2 regions of the Arthrobacter sp. TMN-50 genome follow, and region 2 is predicted to be linked to the other one. Evidence: riboswitches for the same ligand, from Rfam matches in the RefSeq annotation. Region 2 holds a riboswitch; the other holds the start of a gene.
What was found. A riboswitch is a leader RNA that binds a small molecule or an ion and turns the genes downstream of it on or off. The one in region 2 is predicted to bind S-adenosylmethionine.
Positions count from the first base shown of each region.

Region 1: another riboswitch for S-adenosylmethionine. It lies ahead of ACX80A_RS00630 (aminotransferase class V-fold PLP-dependent enzyme); the one in region 2 lies ahead of ACX80A_RS13925 (ABC transporter substrate-binding protein).

Region 1 covers NZ_JBTNDG010000001.1:125,951-132,977, reverse strand. The annotation lists gene ACX80A_RS00640 (metal ABC transporter substrate-binding protein) at 1-268, opposite strand, end outside; gene ACX80A_RS00635 (class I SAM-dependent methyltransferase) at 317-1,075, opposite strand; gene ACX80A_RS00630 (aminotransferase class V-fold PLP-dependent enzyme) at 1,171-2,535, opposite strand; SAM riboswitch class IV at 2,571-2,684, opposite strand; gene hisN (histidinol-phosphatase) at 2,740-3,549, opposite strand; gene ACX80A_RS00620 (cold-shock protein) at 3,715-3,918, opposite strand; gene rsgA (ribosome small subunit-dependent GTPase A) at 4,021-5,154, opposite strand; gene aroA (3-phosphoshikimate 1-carboxyvinyltransferase) at 5,156-6,487, opposite strand; gene ACX80A_RS00605 (DoxX family protein) at 6,504-7,027, opposite strand, start outside.
Region 2 covers NZ_JBTNDG010000016.1:40,278-47,304, forward strand. The annotation lists gene ACX80A_RS13910 (dipeptide ABC transporter ATP-binding protein) at 1-1,120, opposite strand, end outside; gene ACX80A_RS13915 (ABC transporter permease) at 1,134-2,066, opposite strand; gene ACX80A_RS13920 (ABC transporter permease) at 2,094-3,077, opposite strand; gene ACX80A_RS13925 (ABC transporter substrate-binding protein) at 3,059-4,795, opposite strand; SAM riboswitch class I at 4,892-4,982, opposite strand; gene ACX80A_RS13930 (hypothetical protein) at 5,620-7,027, opposite strand, start outside.

The sequences.
Region 1 (7,027 bases), on a different contig from region 2:
CAAGAATCAGGTCGGCATCCTGAGCGTTGACCAGGTCGGACGGCGTGGGGTCGTAACCGTGGATCTCCGCGCCAATCTTTGTGATGGATTCGACCCGGACATGGCCGCCGCCCACCTGATCGGTGAGGTCAGCGAGCACGCTGAAGGTGGTCAGGACCACGGGCCGGTCATCGTTGTCGGCGGGCCTGGCCAGCGCTGCGGGGCTGGCCCCGCAGGCTGCTACGGTCAGCGCTGTCAGCAGAGCGAGCGGAACCAGAAATTTCGGCATACCTAAATCTAACCCAAAGGAGTGCCTAAAAGGTAGCCTTTCGAGGTGTCAGGTCCGAGTCGCCCGCCAGGCATGGGTGAAGTAGGGCAAATCCACCGTGACATCAGGGGTGAATTTCAGCTCCTCGTGGAGGTACCAGTCGAGGTTGGCCTCCACCTTCGCGCGGAGGACAGGGGTGGCTCGCCGGTAATAGCTCCGCGATTTAGCCAGCTCCACGATGTCTGCGGTGGTCAGGGTCTGGGTCCAGCGCGCCGCCAGATGTTCGGGCCGACCAAAAGCCTGCCCGATTGCCGGCCGATGATCGGGCTTGTAGACATCCCCGGCGTGCATGATCCGGCTGAGTCGGTGCACCCACGGGAGCGAAACGTCCAACTGGTTCCAGAGGAGAGCAATCTGGCCGCCGGGAACGAGGATGCGGGCCGATTCCCTGGCCGCCGCCGCTGGGTCGAGCCAGTGCCAGGCCTGCGCGATCGAGACCAGCTGGACCGAGGCTGCCGCCAGCCCGGTCGCTTCGGCCGTACCCACCACGGTGGTCACCTGGGGGAGCTTGGTCCGGAGCACGTCAAGCATGCTGTGGGAGGGATCGACGGCGGTGACGTCCAGTCCGCGCTTCACCAGCTCCGCGGTGAAGAGTCCCGTGCCCGCGCCGACGTCGGCCGCGGTCGAGGCCCCGGCGGCTACGACCCAGTCGACGCTCTCTGCCGGGTAGCCGGGCCGGACCCTGTCGTATTGTTCACCGTCGTCGAGGTAGCCGCCGGCAAGGTGAATCCGCCGGGTGGCATGCAGACGTGGGCCGCCGCGGGGCATAGTGTGTTCTCCTTCGCAGGACGGGACAGGGTGGGCCTGTGCCTAGGGTATCGCGCACTGGGGGGCAGAATCAGAGGGAGGGAACCTGCGGTCGGCTATTCGCTGGTGTACGGCGCCGCGCCGGCCGTCCCCGGCGTATGGGGAGCCCAAGCCGGGAAGGTGCGGGTTTCGACCGCAGGAACCCAGCGTTCCTCGTCGACGATATAGTCAGCGGTCAGGCCGTGGGTCAAGAGGGACCGGAGGGCCCCGAGCAGGCGCTCCACATCGGCGAGTTGCGATCCGAGTCCGACGCTGGCCCTCAGCGATCCCGAGGGGAGACCGAGCCGGGTGAGCAGCGGATGTGCGCAGAACCTGCCATCGCGGAGCCCCACCCCGTGTTCGGCGGAGAGGTAGGCGGCTACCAGTCCGGCGTCGTACCCGGCGACCGAAAAATTGACGACGCCGATCGGTTCGGCGCTGTCGGGGAAGAGTCGGTGGACGCTGACTCCGGGCAGCCCGGCGAGGCCGGAGACCAAAGCGGACCGGAGTGCCTGTTCGTGGGATTGCCAGGCGCTGTGATCGAGCGCTGCGAGCATGCCCGCTGCGTGGGCGAGCGCGCCGGCGCCCACCACATTGGGTGAGCCGCCCTCATGCCGGGCCGGCCCGGTGGCCCAGGACACAGAATCGGCCCTGACCTGGCGCACCGCTCCGCCGCCGGCGAGATAGGGGGTACCGGCATCCAGCCAGTCGGAACGGCCCACCAGCACCCCCGCGCCGAACGGCGCGTAGAGCTTGTGACCCGAGAACGCCACATAGTCGATACCGTCCCGGCTGATGTCGATCCGACGGTGCGGGGCCAGTTGCGCTGCATCCACGACGATCCGTGCACCGTAGGCATGGGCCAGTCGCGCCAGCTCCCTGACCGGAAGCACCTCGCCGGTGACATTTGATGCGCCGGAGACCGCCAGCAGGGTCACCCCGCCGGCGGCCAGCTCGGCGCGGACCCGGTCCAGGGTATCGGCGAGCGTCGTACCGGCGGTGAGGCTGCGGTGCGGTAACTGCTGCCAGGGGAGCAGATTGGCGTGGTGCTCAATGTCGAGGTACAGCACGTCACCCGTGGCGGGGACGCACCCGGCGAGGAGATTCAGTGAATCGGTGGTGTTGCGGGTGAAGATCACCGTGTCACCACCACGTCCGCCCACGAACCCGCGGATCGCTGTTCTGGCATTCTCATACAGCGAAGTGGACACCTGGGAGGTATAGCCGGCGCCCCGGTGGATGCTTGCGTAGTAGGGCAGGACAGTGGTGACAAACTCCTGCACCTCGGCCAGGGCAGGGGCAGACGCCGCGTAGTCAAGGTTGACGTACCTAACCTCACCACCCCCGAGGACCGGGACCCGCAGGCCGCTCCCGACGACGTCGGCCAACGGGGCCACGGCCCTGGCTGGGTGCTGAGCCAGTGTACTGGGTGCAATGGTCATGAAGGGTCTCCAGAAATGTGGACCCCACGCAGGGGTGTCCGCGCTTGCCATACCCGCTCGGGTACGGCCTGGTCGTCACCCGGGGCACCCCGCCGCGACGGGAGGGTTGCCGGCCAGCAAACCGGGGTTTAGCGCTGGCACTCGTGACCAATAGCAAACAGCCTAGGGCACGAGGTGTGCCCGGGTTTATTTTATTACGGAATCTTAAAGTAGGTCATCCACATCGGGGTTGAGGATCTGCAGCACATCGTTGTGCAGCGTGCTGTTGGTGGCCAGGGCGTTGCCGCCGAAGGGGCCGTCCGTGCCCTCGAGGGAGGTGAAGCGGCCGCCGGCCTCGGTGATGATCGGTACCAGCGCCGCCATGTCATATAGGTTCAGCTCGGGTTCGCAGGCGATGTCGACGGCGCCCTCAGCGACCAGGCAGTAGGACCAGAAGTCGCCATACGCGCGAGTGCGCCAGACCGAATCGGTCAGCGTCAGGAATTCCGGCAGGTTTCCGCGTTCCTTCCAGCCCGACAGGCTTGAATAGGACAGCGAAGCGTCTTCAAGCCGCGACACGTTTGACACCTTGAGCCGGGTCGCTGCCGCCAACGATTTACCCATGTAGGCGCCGGTGCCGGTGGCCGCCCACCAGCGTTTACCGAGGGCGGGGGCGCTGACCAAGCCAACAACCGGCTGGCCCTCATCCACGAGGGCGATCAGGGTGGCCCAGACCGGGACGCCCCGCACAAAACTTTTAGTGCCGTCGATTGGGTCGATGATCCAGCGACGTGAGCCGGCGCCACTGCTACCGAACTCTTCGCCGAGGACCGCGTCGCGGGGGCGGGCGCGGGATAGCTGGCCCCGAATCGACTCCTCGGCTGCCTTATCGGCGTCGGTGACGGGCGTGAGATCGGGTTTGGTTTCGACCACCAGATCAAGGGCCTTGAATCGCGACATCGTCTGGTCGTCTACAGAATCGGCCATCACATGGGCAAGGCGCAGATCATCGTTATAACTTTGGCGGTGGTTCATACCTTCAACCTATCGCCTAACATCGCCATAGTGCGGGACGCTCTCCCGCCTGTGGCACCACTGATCGAGCGAAGACCCTTAAACAGCACAGGACACCGGCGGCGATGAGCCGCTTCGGTGTCCTGTGGGGAGCCGTCCAGTGGGACGGACTACGTCTAGGGGTTACTAGATAACGGTGATGTTCTCGGCCTGCGGTCCCTTGGGGCCCTGCGTGGTCTCGAAGTTGACCTTCTGGTTCTCTTCGAGCGCGCGGAATCCGCTGGAGTTGATTGCCGAGAAGTGGGCGAATACATCCGCGCCGCCGTCGTCAGGAGCAATGAATCCAAAGCCCTTTTCAGCGTTGAACCATTTGACTGTACCTGTTGCCATTTTTTCATATTCCTTGTGTGTGAGAATCCCCCCGTGCTTCGGGGTTCTCGTTGCGGTGTCAGCCTGGGGCGCAACACTGCAACTTCTTCAAGCGTATCAGGTCTATTGTTCGCCGAGCTGTTTGGCTTCCTGCATATTTCCCTTGGGCTCAGGGACGCTTGCACCCAGCAAACGCCGCAGCGAGGCAAGCCGTACCGGACCCGATACGCCCGCCAGCCCGTCCCGTACCCAGGGATCGAGGCCACACCTCACTGCGAGCCGGTCATGCCTGCAGCCCCGCGCACATTCGGCGGTGCCGGGTTCCAGATCGGGGAACGCCTGAAGAATCCGGTCAGGGTCGACATGGGCGAGACCAAACGAGCGAATGCCAGGGGTATCGATGATCCACGTTCCGGGCAGAGAATCGCCGGCCTTCAACGCGACCGCCGACGACGACGTGTGCCGGCCGCGCCCCGTCACAGCATTGACCCCGCCGGTGGCCCGGTTGGATCCGGTCAACGCGTTGACCATGGTGGACTTCCCAACCCCTGAGTGACCCAGCAGCACACTGACCTTACCGTCGAGGTGGGACCGCAACTGACTCACTGCATCGCCGAGGAGCCGGGCGGACAATCCGTCGTCCGAGGTGCTGTCAACCCCATCGGCATCGGCGGCGGTCCGGCTGATGATGACCGGCAGATCAAGGTGTCGATAGTTGTCGAGCAACCCGGCAGGATCCCGCAGGTCTGCTTTGGTCACGCAGAGGATCGGTTGGATACCGGCGTCGTACGCCGCCACCAGCGCCCGGTCAATGAATCCTGTTCTTGGTTCCGGGTTGGCTGCCGCCACAACAATCACCAGCTGGTCGGCGTTAGCGACCACTGCACGTTCTACCGGGTCGGTGTCGTCGGCGCTGCGGCGCAGCAGGGTTCGTCGTTCTTCCACCCGGACCAAGCGTGCCAGGGCGTCAGGCCCGCCGGAGAGGTCGCCCACCAGAGCCACCAGGTCCCCGGCGACCACCGGCGTCCGGCGTAGTTCCCGGGCCCGGGCGGCAATGACAAGTCGCTCACCCGCAGCGTCCTCGTCGACGACCGCGGTGTAGCGCCCGCGGTCGACGGTGATAATCCGGCCGGTGACGGCGTCGTCGTAGGCGGGCCGATCCTTGGTGCGGGGCCGGGAGCCTTTCTTGTTGGGCCGGACCCTGATGTCGGATTCGTCCCACGACCGTGACTCTCCACGGTTCCCCCCGGTGGCCACGTCAGCGCCAGCCGGAGGGGCGGGTCTGGGCGGACACCGTGCCGCCGGTCGCAGCGAGATGGGCCCAGAGTTCGGGGAACTGCGGCATGGTCTTGGCGGTGGTGCCGATGTTTTCGACCTCCACTCCCGCCACGGCAAGGCCGAGGATGGCGCCCGCCGTCGCCATCCGGTGATCCTCATAGGTTCTGAAGATTCCGCCGTGCAGCGGCGCGGGACTGATGGACAGCCCGTCGGCGGTCTCAGTAACGTCACCGCCAAGCCGGTTAATTTCGGTCGCGAGAGCCTTCAAACGGTCGGTTTCGTGGCCGCGCAGGTGAGCGATACCGGTGAGGACAGAGGGCGAGTCAGCCAACGCGCAGAGGGCCGCGACGGTTGGGGCAAGTTCGCTGGTGTCGGCGAGGGCCGCGCCCCGGATGCGGGAACCCCCCGTCACCGTCAGGGTGCCGTCGGTAAGGGAGACGTCGGCGCCGAGCGTCGCCAGGATGTGTCGCCATTGGTCACCCACCTGAGTGGTGCCCACCGGCCAGTTGGGGATCCTCACGGTGCCGGCAGTGACCAGTGCAGCGGCGAGGAACGGGCCGGCGTTGGAGAGATCCTGTTCGATCTGCACGTCGAAGGCACTGATGGGTCCGGGGGACACCCGCCACTGGTTCGGGACAGAATCATCTACCTCAACCCCAACCTCCCGCAGGACCCTCACCGTCATGGCGATGTGATCGAGGCTGGGAACGGGGGGGCCTTCGTGTTCGAGGTGGAGCCCGCCGGTGAAACGCGCGCCGACCAGCAGCAGGGCGGAGACAAACTGGGAAGAGGCGCTGGCATCGACGACCAGCCTGCCGCCGGGAATAACCCCGGCACCGGTCACCGAGAAGGGCAGTGACTGGCCGCCGTCGTCGTCAATCGTGGCTCCAAGCCCGCGAAGCGACTGAATTACAGCACCCATGGGCCGCTGCCGGGCATGGGGGTCGCCGTCGAATGAAGTTGTTCCCCGTCGCAGGGCGGCAAGGGGTGGGACGAACCTCATCACGGTGCCCGCGAGTCCACAGTCAATTGACGCGTCGTTGGGTTCGGAGAAGTCGACCGGCGTCACGAGCAGGTCGGGGCCAAACGCCCCGTCCCCGGCAACCTCGATGCATTCGGCGCCGAGGGCCCTGAGCGCGTTGATCATCAGCGCCGAATCACGGGAGATCAGGGGCGCCCTCAGGCGGGACGGACCGTCGGCCAGTGCGGCAAGAATCAGGAACCGGTTCGTCAGCGATTTGGAGCCGGGTACCTGAACTGTCGCATCCACCGGCGAGGTCGCGTGAGGTGCCAGCCAATGCGACAGTTCCATCTGGGTCACTGTGGTGCTAGCCCACCAGATCGGAGGCAGTCTTGCGAACAGACTTATTGGCCTTCTTCAGTTGCTTCTCGGTGTCACGCGCAATGGTTTTGGCGCTCTTCCGGGTGTCGTGGCTGAGGGCCTTGGCATTGCGCTTGGCGTCGGAGGCGAAGTGTTCGGCGCGCCAGGCGAGGCCGGGCCGCCCATTGGTATCCACCGAGGCCAACAGCACGGCGCCGAGCAGCGAAACGTTCTTCAAGAGCTGGTTCCGGCGGTTCTTCCGTGCCTCAGCCGTGGAGGAATCAGCCGACTTGAAGTCAACCAGAGTGTTCAGGCCTGCAGTGCCTACCAGTACCAGTGCCGCCAGCCGGGAGAAACGTCCAATGCCGAGCAACGCCGCAGCGCCGACCTGTGCCGCGCCAAGCGCCTGCGCGACGACCTTCTCGTTCGCGGTCACCGATGCTGCTGAGGGAACTGCCTTATTGATGCGGTCAAGGGTGGGGCGGAGTTGGGTGCCAGCGGATTCTGCGTTCCGCAACCGGTCAATTCCGG
Region 2 (7,027 bases):
ACGTGACATCTTCTCCCTGAACGAGGATCTGACCAGCCCCAGGATCGAGGAGGCGGAGGATCATGCGGGCGGTGGTTGACTTACCTGAGCCCGACTCGCCCACCAGGGCGAATGTGGTTCCCTGGGCGATGCTGAATGACACCCCGTCGACCGCCCGGTGCCGCTCACCCGCCCTGCTGAAGTCCCGGGTAAGACCGCGAACCTCAACTGCCGGTGGTGCAGCTGGCTCGTGCAGGGAGACTGCGCCTGCCTGCGCGGGACAGCGGTGTGGAGAGGCCTCGTCGAGCAGCCTTGCCGTGTATTCGTCTTCGGGAGCATCAAGAATGTCGGTCACCGAACGGTTCTCTACGATGCGACCCCGCCGCATGACCGCAATACGCGCTGCGTGGTCGGTTGCCACCGCGAGGTCGTGGGTCACAAAGACCACGGCAGTACCAAATTCGGTTGCCAGTCGTTCGAAGATCTGAAGGATCTTTGCCTGGACGGTCACATCGAGGGCAGAGGTTGGCTCGTCGGCGATAAGCAGTTCAGGTTGCAAGCTGAAGGCAATCGCGATGAGCACACGTTGCTTAAGACCGCCTGAGAGTTCATGGGGATACTGCTTCAGTCGTTCCTCTGGACGATCGATACCCACCAGGTCGAGCAACCGGAGGACCTCCGCCCGAACTGATTGACGGGTGCGCCGCTGGCCGTCGCGGTGCAGGTGGAAGACCTCCGCCAGTTGGGAGCCGACGGTTTTGACCGGATCGAGCGAAGCACCGGGATCCTGCGGTACCAGGGAAATCCGCCGGCCTCGGATCCGCTCAAGTTCCCTTTCCCGGGCCTCGGTCAGAATGGTTCCCCTTAGCGAGATGGACCCCGCGGTGCGCTGTGCTGTTGCCGGAAGCAGTCCGATAATCGACTTGACCAGAGTGGATTTTCCAGACCCTGATTCGCCAACCAGTGCAACGATCTCACCCCGATAGATGGTGAAATCGACGTCGTCGACGGCGGTCTTCGCACTGTCACCGCGTCCATACTCGATCGTTAGGCCGCGCACGGTCAGAAGAGATTCGTCTGCGCGACGCGGGGTCCGTCCGGGGGCCGCAGCCGGGGCGATGGGTGCTTCGTTGCTGTTCACTTGGTGCTCCTGACTAGATTCGGAAGGTGTTGAGGAGCTGCCGTCCGAGGGCGGCTAGCAGGATGACTGTGAGCACGATGACGAGGCCTGGCAGGGTAGTGAGCCACCACGCGGTGCCAAGGTATTGCCGCCCCTCGGCGATCAGGAGTCCCCATTCGGGGGTTGGCGGGGGAGCACCAAACCCGAGGAATCCCAGTCCGGAGATGGCCAGAATGGCGGCGCCCAGGTCGACTGCGAGCAGCGCCAGGACAGGTCCGCTGGCATTCGGCAGGAGGTGGCGAACAACAACGGACCAGTAGGTACCGCCATTGAGGAACGACGCCTCGATGAAGTCCAGGTTCCGCACCCGCAACACCTCTGACCGGACGACCCGTGCGAAGGACGCGACCGACGCGATGCCGATGCCGACACCCAGCGAGATGGGGCCGGGGGAGAACGCAGTGACGATAACCAGCGAGATCAGGAATCCAGGCACGGCCAGCAACACGTCCACGAGTCGCATGGCGGTGGCATCGGCGGCGCGTCCCGCGGTGGCTGCGATCACCCCAACGAGAGTCCCCACGACCAGACCGATGAGGACGGCCAGCCCTGCGGTCAGAAGGGTTTGCCGTGTCCCAAACACCACCCTCGTGAAGACGTCCCGGCCAAGATGATCCGTACCGAAGAGGTGCCTGACATCCGGTGCCTGGAAGTTATCGCGGGGCACACCGTCAAGCGGCGAGTAGGTGGTGAACCATTCAGGAGCGAGCGCCCAGGCAGCGACGACCCCCAAAGGCAGCGCCATCAACCACAGGGCGGGATTCTGAAAGCGGCGACGGGAGCCCGGTCCGGCCCGCCCAGTGGTGGGCACGACGCCGGGTCCGATCGTCGTCACTGGGCCGACGGACGGTACTGGACCGACGCTGGCAGGATAAACCTGGTGGTTGGAATCATTGAAGGCTGACATGAAAAAACCTCAATCGGAAGTAGGTCATCAAGCGGCTAGGGCCCGAGGGGCCCCTTGGCCGTTGCTTTTGAGGATGCGGGGATCAAGCAACGGGTACATCAGATCGACGGCCAGATTGACGACGACGAAAACCGTCGCCGTCAGGAGAACGAGCCCCTGCACAAGCGGCACATCCTGGGTAGTAACAGCCGTCAGCACCACCGAGCCCAGACCCGATCGGGCGAAGACGGTTTCAGTGATGACTGATCCCGCGAAGAGGCTACCCACCGTGATGCCCGTAATGGTCAGGGCCGGGCCGGCCGCGTTCTTCAGGGCATGCCGGAAGAAGATCCAGGTCCGTGAAGCCCCTTTCGCCCGAAGAACGTCGATGAAGGGCTGCTCGTAAACCTGATTCACGCACTTCAACAAGACCTGGGCGACGGGAGCCGAGACCACTGTCGCAAGCACCAGTACGGGGACCGCGAGAGACAGGAAGGAACCGTCCGGGAACAACGACATCACGCCCCAACGAATCGACAGCAGATCCAGCAGAACCAGTCCGAGCCAGAACGCGGGAATGGCTGCGAACAGGGGAGGCAGATTCACGAGCACTCGACGAAGCGCGCCTGACCGGGTCAGGGTGGCGCTGGCGACGATGAGGACGGCGATCAGCACTGCGAGGATAAAGGCCGACCCTGCAAGTGCCACGGTGGACCCGGCGACACCGCTGATCCGGTCCAGGACCGACTCACCGGATGCCAGCGAGTAGCCGAAGTCTCCCGAGAGGAGACCCACTAGTTGACTCAGGTATTGCACCGGCAACGGCTGGTCATAGCCGTACTGGCTTTTCATGGTGTCGATTGCTGCCTGATCGACCGCAGAGTCTGAGGTCAGGAAGATCGTCACCGGATCGCTGGGCAGAAGTTGCACCGCGAGGAAGACGAGAGTGTAGGCAAGCCAGACCACGAGAAGCGCCTGACCAATCCGTTGCACGAGGTAGCGGGCCATCGGTGCTAGCCACCCGTTTTCCATGCGCCTTGGAACACCGGGGCAGTGCCAGACGTAAACTCCACATGGGTGTCACTGTGGGCGCCGTAAACCTGGACCTCGTCCCACAGCACCAGCGAGTACGCCTTGTCGACCACCAGCGCGTATTGCTCTTCCGCCAGCAGCTCATCCCGCTCCGGGCCTGGCGCTGCAGCGCGTTCAGCAGCAAAGATCGCGTTCAGGTCTTCGTCGCTCGTGTGCGTCATCGTGTTGTTGGCTGGCTCGAAGATCGGGCCAAGACCGCCGTAGATGAACTGCCGGGTTCCGAAGAACTCGACCGATGGGTCTGGCATTGCCGTCGCCAGGAAAGTATTGTCACCAGCCCGGTTGTTGAGCTTGACGCCCAACTCCCGCCACTGCTGTTCGATCAGTTCGAAGGCGGGCTTGATGACCACCGAATTGTTGGAACTCGTCACGGTGACTTCAAGTTCAACTCCGCCCTTCGTGCGGATCCCGTCCGGTCCGACCTGCCAGCCGGCGTCGTCAAGCAGTCGATTGGCCTCGTCCGGTTGATACTCGAGCTCCTCGGACAAATCGGTGAATCCGGGCGCCTGGCGGTTCAGCACGGAGGCAGCGAGGTCGTAGCTGTCAGACAGAACGGTTTCCTTGAGACTTTGCCGGTCAATGCCAATCTGCAGGGCCCGGCGAACGTTCTCGTCGGCAAGCTTTCCGCTCCCGATGCGCACCGCCGCCATGTTGGCGGTCAGGTCCACCCCTTCCGCAGGCAGAACCTGGTTGCCGGTGGCCGCGAGCGTCTCCTCGTCGAGCGGCTGCAGGCCGCGTACCAGGTCCACCTGCCCCGATTGAACTGCCCCCGCGCGGTGGGCCACTTCGGGCAGATACTTGATGACCACCTTGTCCAGGTAGGCATCTCCCTGATTCGCGGCAGTCTCAGGAGCCCAAGCGTAGTCCGCCCGCTTGGCGAGGACTACTTCTTCGTCGGGTTTCTCCGACTCGAAGGTGAAGGGTCCGGACCCCGAAATTTGTGCGATGGCCGATTGTCCGGCGGCATCCAGTTCCAGTGTGGCGGGGGACACGAGCCCTGCCGTGACCGACGAGGTTGCGCGCAGGAAGTTTGCGTTGGGGGACGACAACGTGACGCGTACCTGGTCCTCGCCGATCACCTCGGCCGACTTGTAGCCGGCGAAATCCACGTTCGGCTGAATCTGGGCTGCCTCAATCCCGAGGCCCAGAGCATCGAAGTTGAGCTTCACGGCCTCAGCGTCCAGGGGGGCACCATCGCTGAAGGTGACACCGGGTCGGATGGTGAAGGTGAACTCGGTGGCGTCATCATTACCGGAGAATTCAGAGGCGATCCAGGGAACCAACTCACCCTGCTCGGGGTCGAAGTAGGTGAGTCGATCCAGCACACTATGGAGGACGTTCGATTTCTCATAGAACCGTGCGGATTGGGTCTGCCAGTTGTTGATCGGCGTCACCTCTGCGTACACCAGGGTTCCACCCTCAACGGGGTCACCGGTCGCGACGTCCGGGCCCGCGGCGGTGTTCGCAGCCGAACCGCAGGCGGTCAGGGCCAGCGCGGCGATGCTGAGCAGGGCTGTCACCCTAAATGGTCGCCGCGCGGTGACCCTCGTGAGCTGACTGTTCAGCCGAACGTGGTGGTCGCGTGAAGCGGGGTGGTCGCGTGAAGCGGGGTGGTCGCGTGAAGCGGGGTGGTCGCGTGAAGCGGGGTGGGAAATCATGCCGATCCTTTCAATAGTGATCGAGGTTCCCTATCCGCTCACGCTGAAGCATCGGACCGCCAGAAAGGAGGTCGATACCAACGGGGGACAAGGCTATCTCCATCGGTCCTGGCAGTAGCACCGGCCCCCGAAGGGGTGGTTGCTGCGGCTTCAACGAGCCAGGTCTCTCAGCCGCTCTGGATGGTGGTTCAGTCCCGGGGAGCGATACCCGGTGGACTACGGCGATCTAATCGCATATCGATTGGCCGATCAAGAAAATCGTGACTGACACGACTTTCGGCGAAACATTGGCCGTCGAATTGACCGACAGTTTTCTTTCAGCTTTTAGATTGCACCTCAATCACTCTGGCTTGAGGTGAGGCAGGCTGCCCGGCAGCTGCCGAGCTCGCTGATGGCGCGCCGGTACTGGCGGATGAGTAAAGACGCAGCAAGGTGCGTCTTTGATGGTCCTCTCGAACATTCGTTCAAACCGTTAGCGCGACATGTTGAGTTGGGACGAGTTGTTTCGGAGTCATTGACGATTGGTGAGTGACTGTTCAACATAGTGGGTGCATGCACAAATCTGACGAGCGGCGCTGTTCGTCCACCGTGCTGACAACCGCACCAGAGGACTTTGTCTCTATCAAATCAGGAACTTGAGGTTGTGACATATATTCGCCCAATGCCGCAACATGTTCACAGAAGTGGCGCACTGCTGGGAGGCCCGGACGGGCGTTCGTACTGGTCTCGAAAACTGAGGTTCCCGGTGCCCAGCTGCGATGAGTACTTTTAGCCGGAAAGAGCTCTGCCGTTCGTCGGTAGCGGCCTCCTGAGAGCCGCTTCATTCAGTGGGAGGTCGCCTTTGAAGCTGATGGCTTGTTGTCATTGCGGGCGTCGATGACGAAGACGTTTGGTGACTCATGAAGATTGAGTTCACGAAGTACGGTTTGTACTCGGACAATTTCTTCCGCCGTATAGCAAAGGATCAGCTTGAACGACTTGTTCGTGTTGTTCGCCGCCTCATAAATTGGGACTTGGTGCTCAAGGTTTCGCTTCAACTGTGAGTTCTTGCCCAGCTTCATCTCCACGAGGGTTTTATCGCCTGATCCCTTACTGACAGCATAATCCACGGGCCCTCTGCCATTGTTTGGTTCTCGGTTAACATCGAAGGCTGATCCGTGCCACAGACAGTAGAAGATTAGCTGCGCGTCTTTCTCTGTTCCCGCAACTCGCCCTTCCTTGTTTAGGAGCTGGTACCCTTCTTGGTCTTCAATGAAACGTTTGAAGGCTAGGATCCTTGCTCGAGTTTCTTGGAAACTGTTCCAAGGTAGATCATTGAAGTCGCTGGTCGTTGCGAGTTCCTTCGATACTTCTTTCACAGAGTCGATAAGGAGCTGCTTCATCTCACGAACACGCTCTGTGCTAAGCCGTTCCGCTTGGTCCCCTTCATCCTCCTTCAAGCGAATGTAGTGATCTATAAGTTCCGGGAAGGTGCGGATCGTCCGCTGGACTGCGCGGCTGACGTCTTCGCGTTTTGGCTTCAGTCCTAGTTGTTTTGTGAAGTAGGAATTGACTCTAGCCCGCTGCTGGTCGTCTGGTATGGCATCCGGCAACCGATCAAAACCAGAGATCAGATCATGATTGCTGATCCAGGTATCTTCCTTCGTCAATATATCGATGGGTGTGAGTATGAAGAACTCTGAACCCCTTGCGGGGAGATAGAACTTCAAGTGTTGCCATACCTCGGTCTCATAATTGAATCGAGCACGGGGTACATTAAAAACTTTGCAGTGCTTGGGGTCAAGTTGGGCCCGAGCGAAGGTCTGTGTGTACTCCAGAAGGAACTCTTTAATTAGATTCGTCGTGAAGTCGCTGATGTTGTCCTTGCCAACCCCTTCCTGCAGAAGACAGACCTTTTCTAGGTGGCTGCTCCTTGTGACCTTCTCATCGCCAAAATCTTGAAATATATCGTTCAACGATGCTTTCAATCCCCTAGCGAACTTGATGCCCAACCCACTTCCCCGGTTGCCGCCAAGGCACACTCCGAGCCAGTTTTCTTTGACCTCTTGGAACATGAACAGTTCTTTGATGGTTCCGAGGTCAAGCTCTTCAGATGCCCGCTCGCGCAAGTAGCCAAGGTATCGAAGGATGCCCTCATGAAGGGATTGGTAATCCGCCTTATTGCTATGGAATAACAGGAATGGGTCGATGAAAACGGGTAGATCCGAGATCACATTTATATCCAAGGCCCCG